Regions from separate parts of the Lactobacillus sp. M0403 genome, predicted to be linked through region 2. Evidence: predicted binding sites of a transcription regulator. Region 2 holds the regulator's gene; each other region holds the start of a gene.
The links. The regulator LexA, encoded in region 2, represses DNA repair genes until DNA is damaged. The targets are predictions, from matches to a motif close to CNAACANNTGTTNG.
Positions count from the first base shown of each region.

Region 1 (3,572 bases), on a different contig from region 2:
TAGTTGTAACAAAAAAGGTATTAGATTTCTGATCTAATACCTTTTTATATACTCTCTTAGTCTCGCCTTAATCATCGTTTTCTCTGTGCCATTCTTTAATCTGCTCCAGCCTCTTTTTAAAGCGGTCTTCATGACCTTGCGAAGTTGGCAAATAATATTCATGGCCTTCTAAATTTGGCGGCATAGTTTTCATTGTCGTTAACTTGTCTTTAGCATAATGAGCCAATTGGTAATCTTTGCCATAACCTAGGTCCTTCATTAACTTGGTTGGTGCATTGCGAATCTGTAATGGCACTGGTTCATCAATCGTCTTTTTGACATCATCTTCAGCAGCTAATCTAGCTTTATAAACCGCATTTGACTTTGGCGCAAGCGCCAGATAAATCACTGCTTCCGTCAAATGCACATCACATTCAGGCATCCCTAAAAACTGACAAGCCTGAAAAACATTGATAGCTACATTTAATGCATTAGTATCTGCCAAGCCAATATCTTCACTGGCAAAGCGCACCAATCTGCGAGCAATATATAGTGGATCTTCTCCACCTTCAAGCATCCGCGACAGCCAATAAATTGCCGCATTTACATCGCTGTTACGCATCGACTTGTGAAGCGCTGAAATGATGTTGTAGTGCTCCTCACCGTCTTTATCATACAAGACTGACTTTTGCGTGATTAACTGCGACAAGCCATCCATAGTTACACTGACCGTATTACCAGTTTTATGACCGTTTAAAACCGCCATTTCCAGCGTGTTCAATGCTGTTCTCGCGTCACCGTTAGCAAACTTGGCAATTGCTTTAACTTCTTGGTCGCTAATTTTAACTGACAGCTTGCCAAAACCATTAGGATTGGCCAGCGCATTTTTCAATAACTTAATAATGTCAGCAACTTCTAGAGGCTTTAAAACAAACACTTTACAGCGTGATAGCAAAGCCGAGTTGACTTCAAACGAAGGATTTTCAGTAGTAGCTCCAATCAAAGTAATACTGCCACGCTCAACGTAGGGTAAAAATGCATCTTGTTGTGCTTTATTAAAGCGATGGATTTCATCAACGAAGACTAGTGTCTTTTGCCCCATTTCGTGTTCTGCTTCAGCTTGCTTCATAATTTTACGAATCTTGGTAATACTGTTATCAACCGCACTAAAATTAAAAAAGCTGGCCTGACTTTGCCTAGCAATAATTTCTGCTAAAGTTGTTTTCCCAACTCCCGGTGGACCCCAAAAAATCATTGAAGAAACTTGATTATTATCAATAATTTCCCGCAATATTTTTCCTGGTCCCAAAAGTTGTTCCTGTCCTACAAATTGATCTAGATTTTGGGGACGTACACGGTTAGCTAATGGCTCATTTTCACCATTATTTGCAAACAATGATTCTTGCTTCATTATTACATCTTCTTTATTTACTTCTAAACACTTACTTACCCTAATTATACAAGTATTTGTCCGCTAGCAAAAATAAAAGAACATTGGTTTGCTCTAACTTTATTAACTAGTCCACGTTATAATTATATTGGGTACAACGTCACATATAATAAGGTGAAAATATGAAATTTTTTAAGAAAATTGGTCTTGGTATAGCCGCATCAGTATTAACAATTAGTCCACTGCTGCCAAGTCTAAATCATGTTCAAACAGTCCAAGCTGCGCCAAAAACACAAAAACTAGCTAAAAACAGAATTACTTTAGTTAATGACGCACCCGTATATAATCAATATGGTCAAAGACTTAAAGCAAGAAAAAACGGGAATTATTCTGTAATTGAAGTAGATGTTAATGGTTTCTGCTATGTTTCCTCTTTTGATGTCGACTCCTTAGATTATTACGGCACAATAATGATTAATGGGCAAAAATACTATAAAATTGGTCAAGGAGAATATATTAATGACGGTGATGTCAATAACGTTAACGGCAAAAGCTCTAAGACCGGTAAGCTGGTTTTGAATCACAGATCTGCAATCTATACTAAAACCGGTAAACTAAAAGGCGAAACTCTACCAGTCAAATCTGTCGTTAACTATCAGGGGCAGGTTAAGCAAACTCAATCCAAGCAAAAATATTACTTTGAAAAATTTAACGTTTCTGAGCAAAAGGCAACCTTTTATTATTTGCCGACAGAAACAGTTAATGGTAAAGACTGTTATGCAATAGGGAAAAATCGTTATATTAGCGCAAATAACGTTGATAGCATAGATGGGTATCCTCTTATGTATAATGGCGTTACTTATGCTACTGTTCTCAAAAAGACGTCAACTCAAACATTAGCCAATGATTCTACTAAGCACGTTCTAAAAAAGGGTCAAAAAATCAAAGTTGATTTAGCGGTTGCGCCTTGGGCAGAAGACTTTGAAGGCTATATCTATCGCCTGCACGATTATCCTAACGAATATGTTGGTCAAAGTTACATTAAATTGAGAAACTATTTGCCAACATCAAGTTACGATGAACTTACATTCACCTATGTAAGGCCTAATACTACGACAAATACTAAATTCTATAATTTTAACGGTACTCCAACAGGTATCAGTTACAGGAACCGTGAGCAAAACCTCTTGACCGTTGATGGTCTTTATTACTTATGGGTACCTAGCGAAAACAAAGCAGAACTGTTTTATCACTTTTTAACCTACAGAATAGACAGAAGCTATTTTGTTAATAACGACGGCACTGACCTTAAAAAACCAGAGTTTGATAAAAGCAATAAACTAATTGAATCGACAGAAGATAAGATGCGTTATACTAACAGCTTCGTCAAAGCTAGTGAAGTTACTTTTGCAAGCGGAATTAAACTTACTCCTCTCAATACTGCTAAAGATGCTGAGAACGATCAGAAAGTAGCAACAAATAAGGATAAGCAAGAATTGCAAAGAAAATTTGAGGAAAATAAGAATAACAAGAATGTTAAGTGTGAGCAACAAAGTGCAGTAAGTAATTATAATAATGCTTTGATGATTGCTTCTTCTATTTTACAATCTCCAAAAGCAACGATTGCACAAGTAAAACAGGCAATTTGGCTACTTGACACAACCAAAATTCAATTAAGTACTTTAAACTTCGCTGAATGGAGTTAAATTAAAAAAATGGAGTTAGTCCACCAAATAAGAGTGGTTTAACTCTATTTTTATTACTTAATTTGAAAACTAACTAAATCACGCGAAAATATTGAAAGCCACGCAAAAGTTTAGGTAATTTATATAATAAAACCATTTTAAATATCAGTTTAGGGTACAATGATATTAACTTAAGAGATTTTTTGTGAGGTCATAAAATGAAATTTTTCAAGAAAGTTGGCATTGGCTTAACAGCCCTGGCCCTATCCACCACTCTATTTTTGCCATATACCGCTAACCCCCAAACAGTAGAAGCAGCTCAGAAAATCAAAGGAAAAGTCACGCTGCTTGAGAGCGATTATGTTTACAACCCGTCAGGCCATAAAATAAAATTGAAGCAAAATCGGGGTACACATAGCTATAACATTCCTAACGGCTTTAGCGCTGATCCCAAAGGCTATTTAACTACAGAAATGATAGTTTATGATGATGACAGTAGAACCAGTTATCCCTACTAC
Region 1 is NZ_JACFQV010000006.1:48,799-52,370, reverse strand. It holds gene H3T48_RS07605 (replication-associated recombination protein A) at 68-1,390, opposite strand; gene H3T48_RS07600 (SLAP domain-containing protein) at 1,552-3,075, shown strand; gene H3T48_RS07595 (SLAP domain-containing protein) at 3,273-3,572, shown strand, end outside.
Region 1: the regulator LexA is predicted to act here: its motif matches at 1,468-1,481, upstream of H3T48_RS07605 (replication-associated recombination protein A).

Region 2 (3,572 bases):
GCAACTTCCTGAATCGCTGAAACATCATTAGTGGCGTGTGCCATTAGGTCACCTGTTCTATGGCGTTGATAGAATGTACGATCCATTTCCATAAAGTGCTCAAACAGTTTAGAGCGCATTTGCAATTCTAATTCGGCTGCACCACCCCAAATTTGACGACGCCAAAAATAGCGGAAAGCATATAAAACTAACGCAGCTAGTACAATGGCTAAGATTAAAGTCGCATATTCTTGCCAAGAAATATGACCTTTATCTAATTGATCAGCCATTAAACCCAAAATTCTTGGTGGTACTAAGTTAATTATTGAAGTTAGTGCTAGAAAAGCAACACCGATTAAATAGCGTTTCTTTTCCTTTTTAAAAAACCAGCCTAACTTAAAAAATATACCCATTTTTCACCTGTCTTTCAAAATAAAAAGGCGGAAGAAATAATCCTCCGTCTGATGTCAATCTAGTTAAGATTTTATTTTTGATGTTTCATCATGTTCATCACTTGGTTTACCTTTTTAGCAGAAGGTTTTTGACCCATTTGTGACATCATGGCAACAATCATATCTTCACTGATTGGTGGATTATCTTTAAAATATTTCTTCATGTATGCTCTAGCACCATAAAAGCCGCCAATAAGACCTATTAGCAGCGCTACAATAATTAATACAATTGCTAATCCTAAATTCATAAAATAATCACCTCAATTTGTCCAATAGATATATCTTACCTAAAAAATAAGTAAATTAAAAGCTATAAATCAGTCTTTTCTCAAGCCTTTCTTACGCTGTGCTTTTTTTGCTTTTTCGGAAGTTACTTCTTTACCATTTTTATCTACGATAACCAAGTCTTCGACATCTTGTTTAAAGCCAGCACGGAAATTTCTGATAAATTCTTTGTGAAGTTTTTGTCGCTCCTCTTCTTCTTCTTTAGTTAATCCCTGAGCTTCTTTCTTATGGTATAACTCATTGATTCTATCAGTTAGTTTTTTTTCTTGTTCTTCAGTTAATCTTTGTTCATTATTTTCAGTCATTTTTGCACCTCTCATTTGTAAAAGTCTACCTTACTTTTTGGATAAAAAAAAGAATAATTATTTAGAACGCCTGTTTGTATTAGGCAACATTATTTGTTAGAATGTAGTTAATACAAAGAATTAACTAACGAATGGGAGAAAAAAATGACCAATAAGCAAAGTTCTAAGCAACTACAAATTCTTCGTTATATATATGATACCGTTGAAAAACGCGGATTCCCTCCCACTGTTAGAGAAATTTGCCAAGGAGTTGAACTCTCATCAACTTCTACGGTTCACGGTCATCTTTCTAGACTAGAGAGAAAAGGCTTAATTGTTAAGGACGCAACTAAGCCTCGAGCACTAGAAATTACAGAAGAAGGCAAAAAGGCACTTGGCGTCAAGCCTACTGATATTCCCGTTGTTGGTGATGTCACAGCAGGTCAGCCAATTTTAGCCGTTGAAGATATTGAAGATTATTTCCCACTTCCTCCCGATTTAGCTAATGATGCTGGCGACTTATTTATGCTACGAGTTCACGGCGAAAGCATGATTAACGCTGGTATTTTAAACGGAGACAATGTGATTGTCCGTAAACAAAGCTCTGCTATTAACGGTGAGATTGTTGTTGCAATGACCGATGAAAATGAAGCAACCGTCAAGCGGTTCTATAAAGAAAAAGATCATTACCGTTTACAGCCAGAAAATGATACTATGGCACCAATACTCTTGAACAGCGTTCATATCTTAGGTAAAGTGGTTGGCTTATATCGAAACAACATTATTTAGAAACTATTTATTACACCATTGAAATTTACGAACTAGTTTTATTCGGAATTCAATGGTTTTTTTCTACATTTTTGAGTCGCATCTAAATAAAGCAGAAATGCAAAATTTGTCCTTTTATCTTTCCACAGCAATTATTAAAATGTAATTCACAAATTTTTGAAGTTATTTCGGTATTAAATGCTGTTATATCAATATTTGTTTTAAACTTTGTGAAATACAACATGGTTTCACATCAGTTTCACACTTCCGTTTTTCACAAAGTTGGAAATTAAATGTTGGCTATAATATTTGCTGCCAAATTAATGGCTGCTTCACGAGCATCACTGCCCCAGCCTCTTTCGTCATGATTTTCTAAGTCTTTGAGAGAATCTGCTGTAAATAATATTTGTGCAAAATCTACCCCTCTAAATTGTGCGCACGCAGCCATTGCTGCACATTCCATCTCTACACAAGAGGCCCCCAGTTCTTGGGCTTGCTTTACTTTCTTGACAGTTTCCCTAAAGAAACCATCAGTTGTCCAGGTAGTTACTTCTTCAACTTTAAAGCCTTCTTGATTCAGTAACTTTTTTGTCTTTGTTAGAAACCTTGAGTTTAAATCAATATATGTTCCTGGTTTCATATAATGAAAGGATGTGCCCTCATCTCTAATAGCTCTTGTAGGCAGTAGAAAATAGTTTTCCGGTAAATCAATTAAACAGCCTGCAGATCCTATTGCTAAAATTTGCTTGACACCGTAACTTATTAACCAATCCAATAGCATCACAGCAGCTGCAGCACCTATCTTCGCTTGACAAAAAGTAATTTTTTCTTCGTCTAAATCAACCTCATAAATTGGAGTTTCTCCTTCGAAACAGTCAAAGAACCCAATTTTTTTATGAGGATGACGAGCCAAGAAATCACCAATCACATCAGGAGTTAGGAATGCAAACAGTAACTTAGGCTGAAAACGAAAGTTATTAATCTTTTTCTCATGATCTGGTTCTAAAACCGCCCGAGGTTCAGGATCAAAATTTAACAATAATGGTTCTTTCATAATTCTTTTCCTCATTAAAAATATTTTAATGAATATTTTAACATAAACAAAAAAGAATCACTCCTTTACGGAGTGATTCTTTTTTACTTAAGCGTGAATTAACGACGCTTTTCTGCGATTCTTGCAGATTTACCATGACGTTCACGTAAGTAGTAAAGCTTAGCACGACGTACACGACCGTGACGTAATACTTCAATCTTAGCTACTCGAGGGTCATTTACTGGGAAGGTACGTTCAACACCAACACCAGAAGCAATCTTACGTACAGTATAAGTTGCAGCAATACCTGCACCCTTACGTTTGATTACAACACCTTCGAACATCTGAATACGTTCGTGAGAACCTTCAACAACACGTACGTGAACACGAACAGTGTCACCAGCACGGAAGTCAGGAATATCATCACGTAATTGTTCTTTAGTTAATTCTTGAATTAATGGATCCATATTTTTCTCCTTCTTCGGCATTCATCAACGATTATCTACGCCAGCGGAACACCCATAGCTATTAGTACATTACAATTGCACCTTTGTTATCTTAGCAAAGAAAGCTTGTAAAATCAAGCTCTTGTGTCTTCTTGTTTAATCTCTTCTAACATGGTTTTTTCTTGAGAACTAAGTTCATAATTTTCCAGTAAATCAGGCCGATGCAAATACGTTGCTCGTAGCGACTCTTTATGACGCCATTCATCAATTTTTTGATGATTACCTGAAGTCAAAACAGCTGGGACCTTCATCCCTTCAAAATCTT
Region 2 is NZ_JACFQV010000002.1:175,155-178,726, reverse strand. It holds gene H3T48_RS03410 (ABC transporter ATP-binding protein) at 1-392, opposite strand, end outside; gene H3T48_RS03405 (YneF family protein) at 464-679, opposite strand; gene H3T48_RS03400 (DUF896 domain-containing protein) at 749-1,021, opposite strand; gene lexA (transcriptional repressor LexA) at 1,166-1,789, shown strand; gene H3T48_RS03390 (nucleoside phosphorylase) at 2,058-2,825, opposite strand; gene rplS (50S ribosomal protein L19) at 2,921-3,268, opposite strand; gene trmD (tRNA (guanosine(37)-N1)-methyltransferase TrmD) at 3,382-3,572, opposite strand, start outside.

Region 3 (3,572 bases), 180 kb from region 2:
TAAAAAGAAAATTCATTTGAAAAGTAGGACTTATGATTTTTCCATATGTATAACTTCGTATAATATATATTATGTAAAGTTAAATATAAAAAACTGAAGAGAATATTATTTATCAGTGAGAGCATTACTCGTGTATTTAAATTACTAGTACTAGCATCAAACTTTTTTGTTAAGCAAATGTTTGAGTTCAATTGTCTAAAAAGATCAGTTTAATAGGACTAAAATACTTGTTTACGGATACTATCTTCTGCTGTGCTGTTAGAGTGATTTTAAGCGCGTCAAAATAATTTTTGCTCGATAACTGATCAAATCGATTAGCTGATTCGGCAGAATTTTCACTCAATTAAGGTAGAAAAACGATTTTTGAACAAAAGTAGAAAATTGTAGAAATTCACTATTCAGTTAATTATATTTGTAGAGAAATTAGGGCGTTTATTTCTTAAAGGATCCATATGGTCAAATATTCAATTTGGGTCAAAAAATGAAGTGGATTAACTATTTTTTAGTTGCTATCATTAAAACTATAATTTTAATGATAGGTATAAACATACACTATTAGTTGCTTAGTCAAATTTACTTGAGTTTAACTTGTTTAAAGTTATCAAAACGAGTTAAACTTTTTTATCAAAAGTTCTATCGCGTATTTAAAAAGCTGATCTTAGGTTTAAAGATCAGCTTTTTAAATTTTTCGTAGCAAGTCAAACTGATTCTGCGGTAAAAATGCAAAATGTCAGTAGGATTATTGTGGACTGTTGCTGGTAAGTTGGAATAGATGAGCCAAAACCCTAATAAATTATATGAAATCGGCAACAAACCTGACTTCTTTTCATAAAATAGTTGAAAAGCTCCCTTTTTCAATGCCCCCTCTTCCTCTAGTGTTTTGATGACCTAAAAGTAATATTCTTTATGCGCCCAGCTATATATATGATGCTTGATATGAATTGATTTTAGAGCATCTTGCAAAGATTGACAGGAAGTGCTTTAAAATACAGGCTATGAGCAAGGTAGCTTTTGCTACATGACCTACTACTCCCCCATTCTTCTGCTCCCCTAGCTGCAAAATAAGACTACATGGCCATTTTATTTAAGAACAGTATTAATTGACTTATTATCTTGTCAGCAACTGTTATATCATATTTTTCTGGAACAACAATTTTACCTATCAAGAACATTGCTATGATAAGCATCATCAGCACCAGTCACTTTATGTTTAAATTTAATGATATGAAGAACATTAGCTTTTTTCAAATTTAAATCAGTACTCGTATCAGGAAGTTTAAGCAATTTATTATACGAGATTAGCTTCAAATGGTTGCTTTAATCACTCTTTTTAGCAAAAAGACAAACATACATTCCATTTTTGCTTTATAATGATAAAAAAGCATAGTTAGGAGAACTACGTGGAAACTAAAAAGTACTTAGACCTTATTGAAGAAGAATTGAAGAAAATGCCGGATTTTGTTAAAGAGTATAATTTTGGTACCAATCACTCATTAGCAACCTCTTACCAATATTTGACTGAAATCAGGCGTTTTTTTGATTGGTTAAGGCAAGAAGGAATATCTGACGCTGAAGATAACCAGCATATTACTACTGATACTTTGGCTAATCTTCAGCGTAACGACATAATGCTTTATATCAATTACTTGGGGCATGTTAAAAATCAGCAGGGTAACTTGAACTCCCCTACTACAATTAACCGCTCAATCAATGCATTGCGCTCTTTATTTAAGTTTTTAACCATCACAGCCGATAATAACAATGGTGAGCCTTATTTCGAAAGAAATGTTATGTTGAAGATTGACTCACTTAACAATACAAAAACGCTAAACTACCGCGCACATATTTTGGAGTCCCACATGTATACTGGTGATTTAAAATATCAGTTTTTGGACTTTATTGATAAAAATTTTGAAAAGCAGTGCAACAAGCATGCCCTGCCATCTTTTAAAATCAATAAAGAACGCGATATGGCAATTATTGCCCTTATTTTAGGAACTGGAATAAGAGTTTCTGAGTGTGCAGGAATTGACTTAGCTGACATCAATTTAAAGAAAGCTACACTTGATGTAACCCGTAAAGGTGGTCAACGCGACAGCGTGCCAATTGCAAAGTGGACGATTAAGTATTTGAACAGTTATCGAGAAATACGTAAGAAACGTTATTTTGCTGATAAAAAGCAGAATGCCTTTTTTCTTACCAGATGGCATGGTCAAACTAAGAGAATTACAACTAATGCAATTGAAAAAATGGTTAATAAATATTCGGCAGCGTTTGGCCATCCGTTAACACCGCATAAATTGCGTCATACGCTTGCCTCCGAACTTTACGGGGTAACTAAAGATCAAGTGCTCGTTGCGCAACAATTGGGCCAAAAAGGCACATCGGCAACAGACTTATATACGCATGTTGACCAAAAGAAACAACGTGATGCTTTAAATGAAATTGCTAATGTTAAAAATCAAGGAGAAAAAAAGCTGGATTAACTATCCAGCTTTTTTATGTTAGTCACAAATAACTTGCCAATGCGGATCATGTGCAGCCTTTAAGCACATTTTTACTTCATCTGCAGTAGTACGATTTACTGATAATGGTGGAAGATGATCAACGTCAAAATAATCATATTCGGTCGTTTCAGTGTTTACAACGAATTTACCACCAAGTTCTTTGCAAAGGAAAAAGACACTGCAACAATTAATTGCACGCTCTACTCTTTTTTGATTATGAACATTAACGGATTTATCAATTAGTGCAATTACTTTTTCAATTTTAACTTCGCGTCCAGCTTCTTCTTTAACTTCTTTAATGCAATTTTCAGTCGTTGTTAAATTAGGATCACACCAGCCCCCTGGCATTGACCAATGTTCATCAGTCGTTTCTTTAACAAGCAAGATCTTCTCGTCATTAAAAATTGCAGCGCGAACTGCTAATTTTGGAGTCTGATACCCATCATCGCTACTAAAGAGTTCTTTTACCTGTTTTATTGGTAAACCAGTCTTAGCAGACATCATTTCTGTAGCAATTTCTCTAATTCTGGTATATCGCTCTAGGTCAAACCGGTCGTGACCATATTCTAATCCGTCTTGAGCAAGACTTTGAAGTTCAATTGCCCAATTAGTAAATTGACCTCTTTTTTCCATGTTTATTTACCTCAAGTTACAAAAAAGCAGCTTATAAGCTGCTTCTACTTAGCCCAAATCAATCTTATCAATATCGATCATCCAGCCAATTGCAAACGATTTTTCACCTAAGTGCGTAGCAATTACCGGACTAAAGGTAGTGACAGAATAATTCTGGTTAGGGAACTCTTTCTCTATCCACTCTTTAGCTTCATTGACCTGCTCACTATCATTTGAGTCAATAATGAAAAGCTTGATTTTATCTTTATAAGGTAATTCATCAATTTTTTGAGTGGTCAGCTTTTTAATTCTTGAAAAAGCACGCTTCATTGAGCGAATTTTCTCAAATGCAACGATATTACCGTCCTTAAAAGTTAACAGTGGTTTGATATTAAGCATTGAGCCGATAAATGCACCAGCATTACTTAAACGACCACCTCTACTAAGGTTATT
Region 3 is NZ_JACFQV010000002.1:351,719-355,290, reverse strand. It holds gene H3T48_RS08900 (hypothetical protein) at 1,068-1,190, opposite strand; gene xerS (tyrosine recombinase XerS) at 1,401-2,486, shown strand; gene H3T48_RS04210 (NUDIX hydrolase N-terminal domain-containing protein) at 2,505-3,140, opposite strand; gene H3T48_RS04205 (DegV family protein) at 3,189-3,572, opposite strand, start outside.
Region 3: the regulator LexA is predicted to act here: its motif matches at 1,343-1,356, upstream of xerS (tyrosine recombinase XerS).

Region 4 (3,572 bases), on a different contig from region 2:
AAAACGAAATTAATCCAGATACATTAAACGGACAGACGTTAGCCTATTTAGGGGATGCTGTTTATGAAGTTGATATTCGGCGGCATTTAGTTAAATGTGGCATTGTTAAGCCACAAGCTTTGCAGCTAAGAGCAACACATTATGTGTCAGCCAAGGCTCAAGCGGCTTTGATTACTAAGATGCAGGAAGATGGCTTATTGAGTGAGGATGAACTAGCAACTTTTCGTCGTGGTCGTAATTCTAAAACTTATAGCAAGGCCAAGAATACTAGCTTAGCCACATACCAATTGTCGACAGGATTTGAAGCAGTTTGGGGCTATTTGGAATTACTTGGTAAAAAAGAGCGGCTTCAAGAATTAACTTCTTGGTGCATTGAAACAGTGGAGAATGGTGGCATTGATGAATATGACTTCAAGTGATAGTGATTTTGTTTTCGGTAGACATGCTGGAATTGATTTTTTAAAAACGCAGGATGCTGGCAGAATCAATAAGGTTTTTTTGCAACAAGGTGTGCAGGAAAGCTTTGCAGATGAAGTGTTCGGTTTAGCAAGGGAAAAAGGAATTGTTGTTCAAACTGTTCCTAAAAATAAGCTTGATCGCCTAGTTCAAGGCGGCAATCATCAGGGACTTGTTCTGACTGTTGCTAGTTTTGAATATGCGGATTTGGATGATTTACTTGATCAATTTGATCAGGAGGAGAAACAGCCATTTTTGTTAATGCTTGATTCAATTGAAGATCCGCACAATCTGGGTTCGATTTTGAGAACAGCTGATGCAACTGGGGTCGATGCAATCATTATCCCGAAAAGACACGCAACGGGTTTGACGTCTGTTGTTGCCAAAACCTCAACTGGTGCGATTGATTACGTTCCGGTTGCCCGCGTTAATAACCTTGTACAAACTAGTCAAATGTTGAAAAAACGTGGTTACTGGCTTTTTGGTACAGATATGGATGGAACAGACTATCGTCAGTGGGATAGTAATGGTAAAACTGTTCTTGTAATCGGAAATGAGGGTAAAGGCATTTCTCGCTTACTGAAAGAACAAATGGATCAAATGATTACTTTGCCAATGGTTGGCCATGTGCAATCTCTCAATGCAAGTGTTGCAACTGGTGTTTTGCTATATCAAATGCTGGATACTAGAAATCATCATAAATAAAAAAGTTAAATGAGTGCCCATGCAAAATGTGCGCTCATTTTTTTGGCAAATTTTGTTCTGACAACCTAAAGTGAATTTTGCTGTTATTAACCGTTACATTTACCTCTTAGTGAAAAATTTAAACATTGGTTCGTTTAAATTAAATTTTGCTTCTCAGTATTCTTTAGTTCAGATATCAACTAAAGGAGAATAGCAATATGGCTAAAATAGAAGTAGCAAGGGAAGAAACAGAGTTAATTATGCAAATCAAAAGTGGACAGACTGATGCACTACGTAAGCTTTGCTTTTTGTATCGTCCACTAATTGCGAATATTAAGAAAAAATATCATCTTCGCTCTTACGACAATCAGGATTGGGATCAGGATGCGATGATCATTTGTTATTTAGCTGTGAAAGATTTTGACCCAAAAAAGGGTAATTTCGCTAGCTATTACAAAGTTCGGCTGGTAAATCATGCCAATACGCTTCTTAGACGTGAAATGGCATACCGCAGAAAGGCTTGGGCCAAAGCAATTTCTTTTGAAGCAGCAGCTACTAAAGGAATGAATCCTATTCGGCGGCCAGAAACTTTTTTACCAGAAGTGCCGCTAAGCATAAAACTAGCTGAATTAGTCAACAAGCTATCGATTTTAGAAGTTACGGCTTTATTAATTATTCTCGGACTTTGTCAACCAGAACAGATAATTAACGACTGGCAAATTTTGCCAATGACCTTAGTAAGGGCACGCTCGCGTCTGTTGCAAAAAGCACGATTAATTTTATTAGACTCTGTTTAATAGAAAATGATGAGAATTTAGCGTATAATTAATAATTGTAGAATTATTTTATAGGAGGTAGATTAAGATGGCAGAAGATGTTATCAAGACTGCATTGTTAGATCGTCACATGAAAGAGGTTTTTGACTGGAGTGATTCAGACATGCCAGTTAGGGATGCTCTTTGGGACTATTTCATGGAAAAGAATGGTAGAGATACCATGAAGACGGAAGAAGATATGCTTCCGTTCCTTGATTATTCTGACGATAAAATCGAATCCTTCGTAAATGAAAATCTTAAGAAGTAAATCCGACTATTACAATGTTCTACGCCCGGTGGTTACGCTTTTGTTTGACCACCAAAAACAGCTACTTAATAAGTAGCTGCTTTTTATTTAAAGAGAAAAATTGACTTGAATTTTAGGGCAATTATTAAATGAATTGCTTATACCTGTATTTTTTGCTAAAATACAGTAGTTTGGAAGTGAGATTATGGCAGTGAAAAAAGCATCATTAGCTTGCAGCGTATGCGGCTCGCGTAACTACTCAATCACCGCAGGCAAGAATCGCACGAAGCGGCTTGAATTGAATAAATTTTGTAAACATTGTGGCAAAATGACATTACACAAGGAAACGAGGTAAATTGAATGATTAAGTTTTTTAAGAGCGTAGCACACGAAATGCACTTGGTAACATGGCCAACAGCTAAACAAAACCGTCATGATACTGGAACAGTCATTACTACTTCAGTTTTATTCGCCTTGTTTCTAGGAGTGTTAGACTACTTGTTCAGCGTTTTAACACAAATGTTCATGTAAATAGAAATGAAATTCTATTCGTGATATAATAAATAAAGTTAAAGAAAAAACCTCTGAGTGGAGGTTTTTTTGTTTGCCAAAATAAAAGGAGAAATTTGTAATGGTTGAAACAACAAAGAAGCAATGGTACGTGCTTCATACTTATTCAGGATACGAAGATAAGGTTAGATCTGACTTATTATCACGTGCACAAAGCATGGGGATGCAAGATTATATCTTTCGGGTAATGGTTCCCGAACAAGAAAAAATCGAGAAGGTCAACGACAAGAAAAAAGAAGTTGAAGAAAAAATCTTCCCTGGTTACGTATTAGTTGAAATGGTCATGACTGACGAAAGTTGGTTCGTTGTTCGAAATACACCTAACGTAACTGGATTTGTTGGTTCACACGGTGGTGGTTCTAAGCCATCTCCACTTCTTGAAGAAGAAGTTAATCGTCTGTTACGTCAACAAGGGGAACCTGCAAAACGTCCTCAAGTTGATTACGAAGTTGGAGAAACTGTCACTATTATTGATGGTGCATTTAATGGCGTTGAAGGCAAGATTACTGAAATTCAACCTGATAAATACAAGCTATTTGTTTCAGTTGATATGTTTGGCCGTGCAACTACAACCGAGCTTGACTACGATCAAGTAGAAAAAATTAGCTAAACTTTTACGAGAGATTGCAAATTTAAAAAAACGATGGTACCATATTAAAGTACTTTTATTATTGTGGGAGGAAAAGTAGGTAACTTTTCCATTTTAACCACGCACGGAATCAAGGAGGTTTTGACCGTGGCAAAAAAAGTTATTAACGTTGTCAAATTACAAATACCAGCTGGTGCTGCAACACCCGCTC
Region 4 is NZ_JACFQV010000007.1:41,786-45,357, forward strand. It holds gene H3T48_RS07975 (Mini-ribonuclease 3) at 1-419, shown strand, start outside; gene rlmB (23S rRNA (guanosine(2251)-2'-O)-methyltransferase RlmB) at 406-1,161, shown strand; gene H3T48_RS07985 (sigma factor) at 1,359-1,937, shown strand; gene H3T48_RS07990 (hypothetical protein) at 2,005-2,223, shown strand; gene rpmG (50S ribosomal protein L33) at 2,408-2,557, shown strand; gene secE (preprotein translocase subunit SecE) at 2,563-2,733, shown strand; gene nusG (transcription termination/antitermination protein NusG) at 2,834-3,382, shown strand; gene rplK (50S ribosomal protein L11) at 3,509-3,572, shown strand, end outside.
Region 4: the regulator LexA is predicted to act here: its motif matches at 1,281-1,294, upstream of H3T48_RS07985 (sigma factor).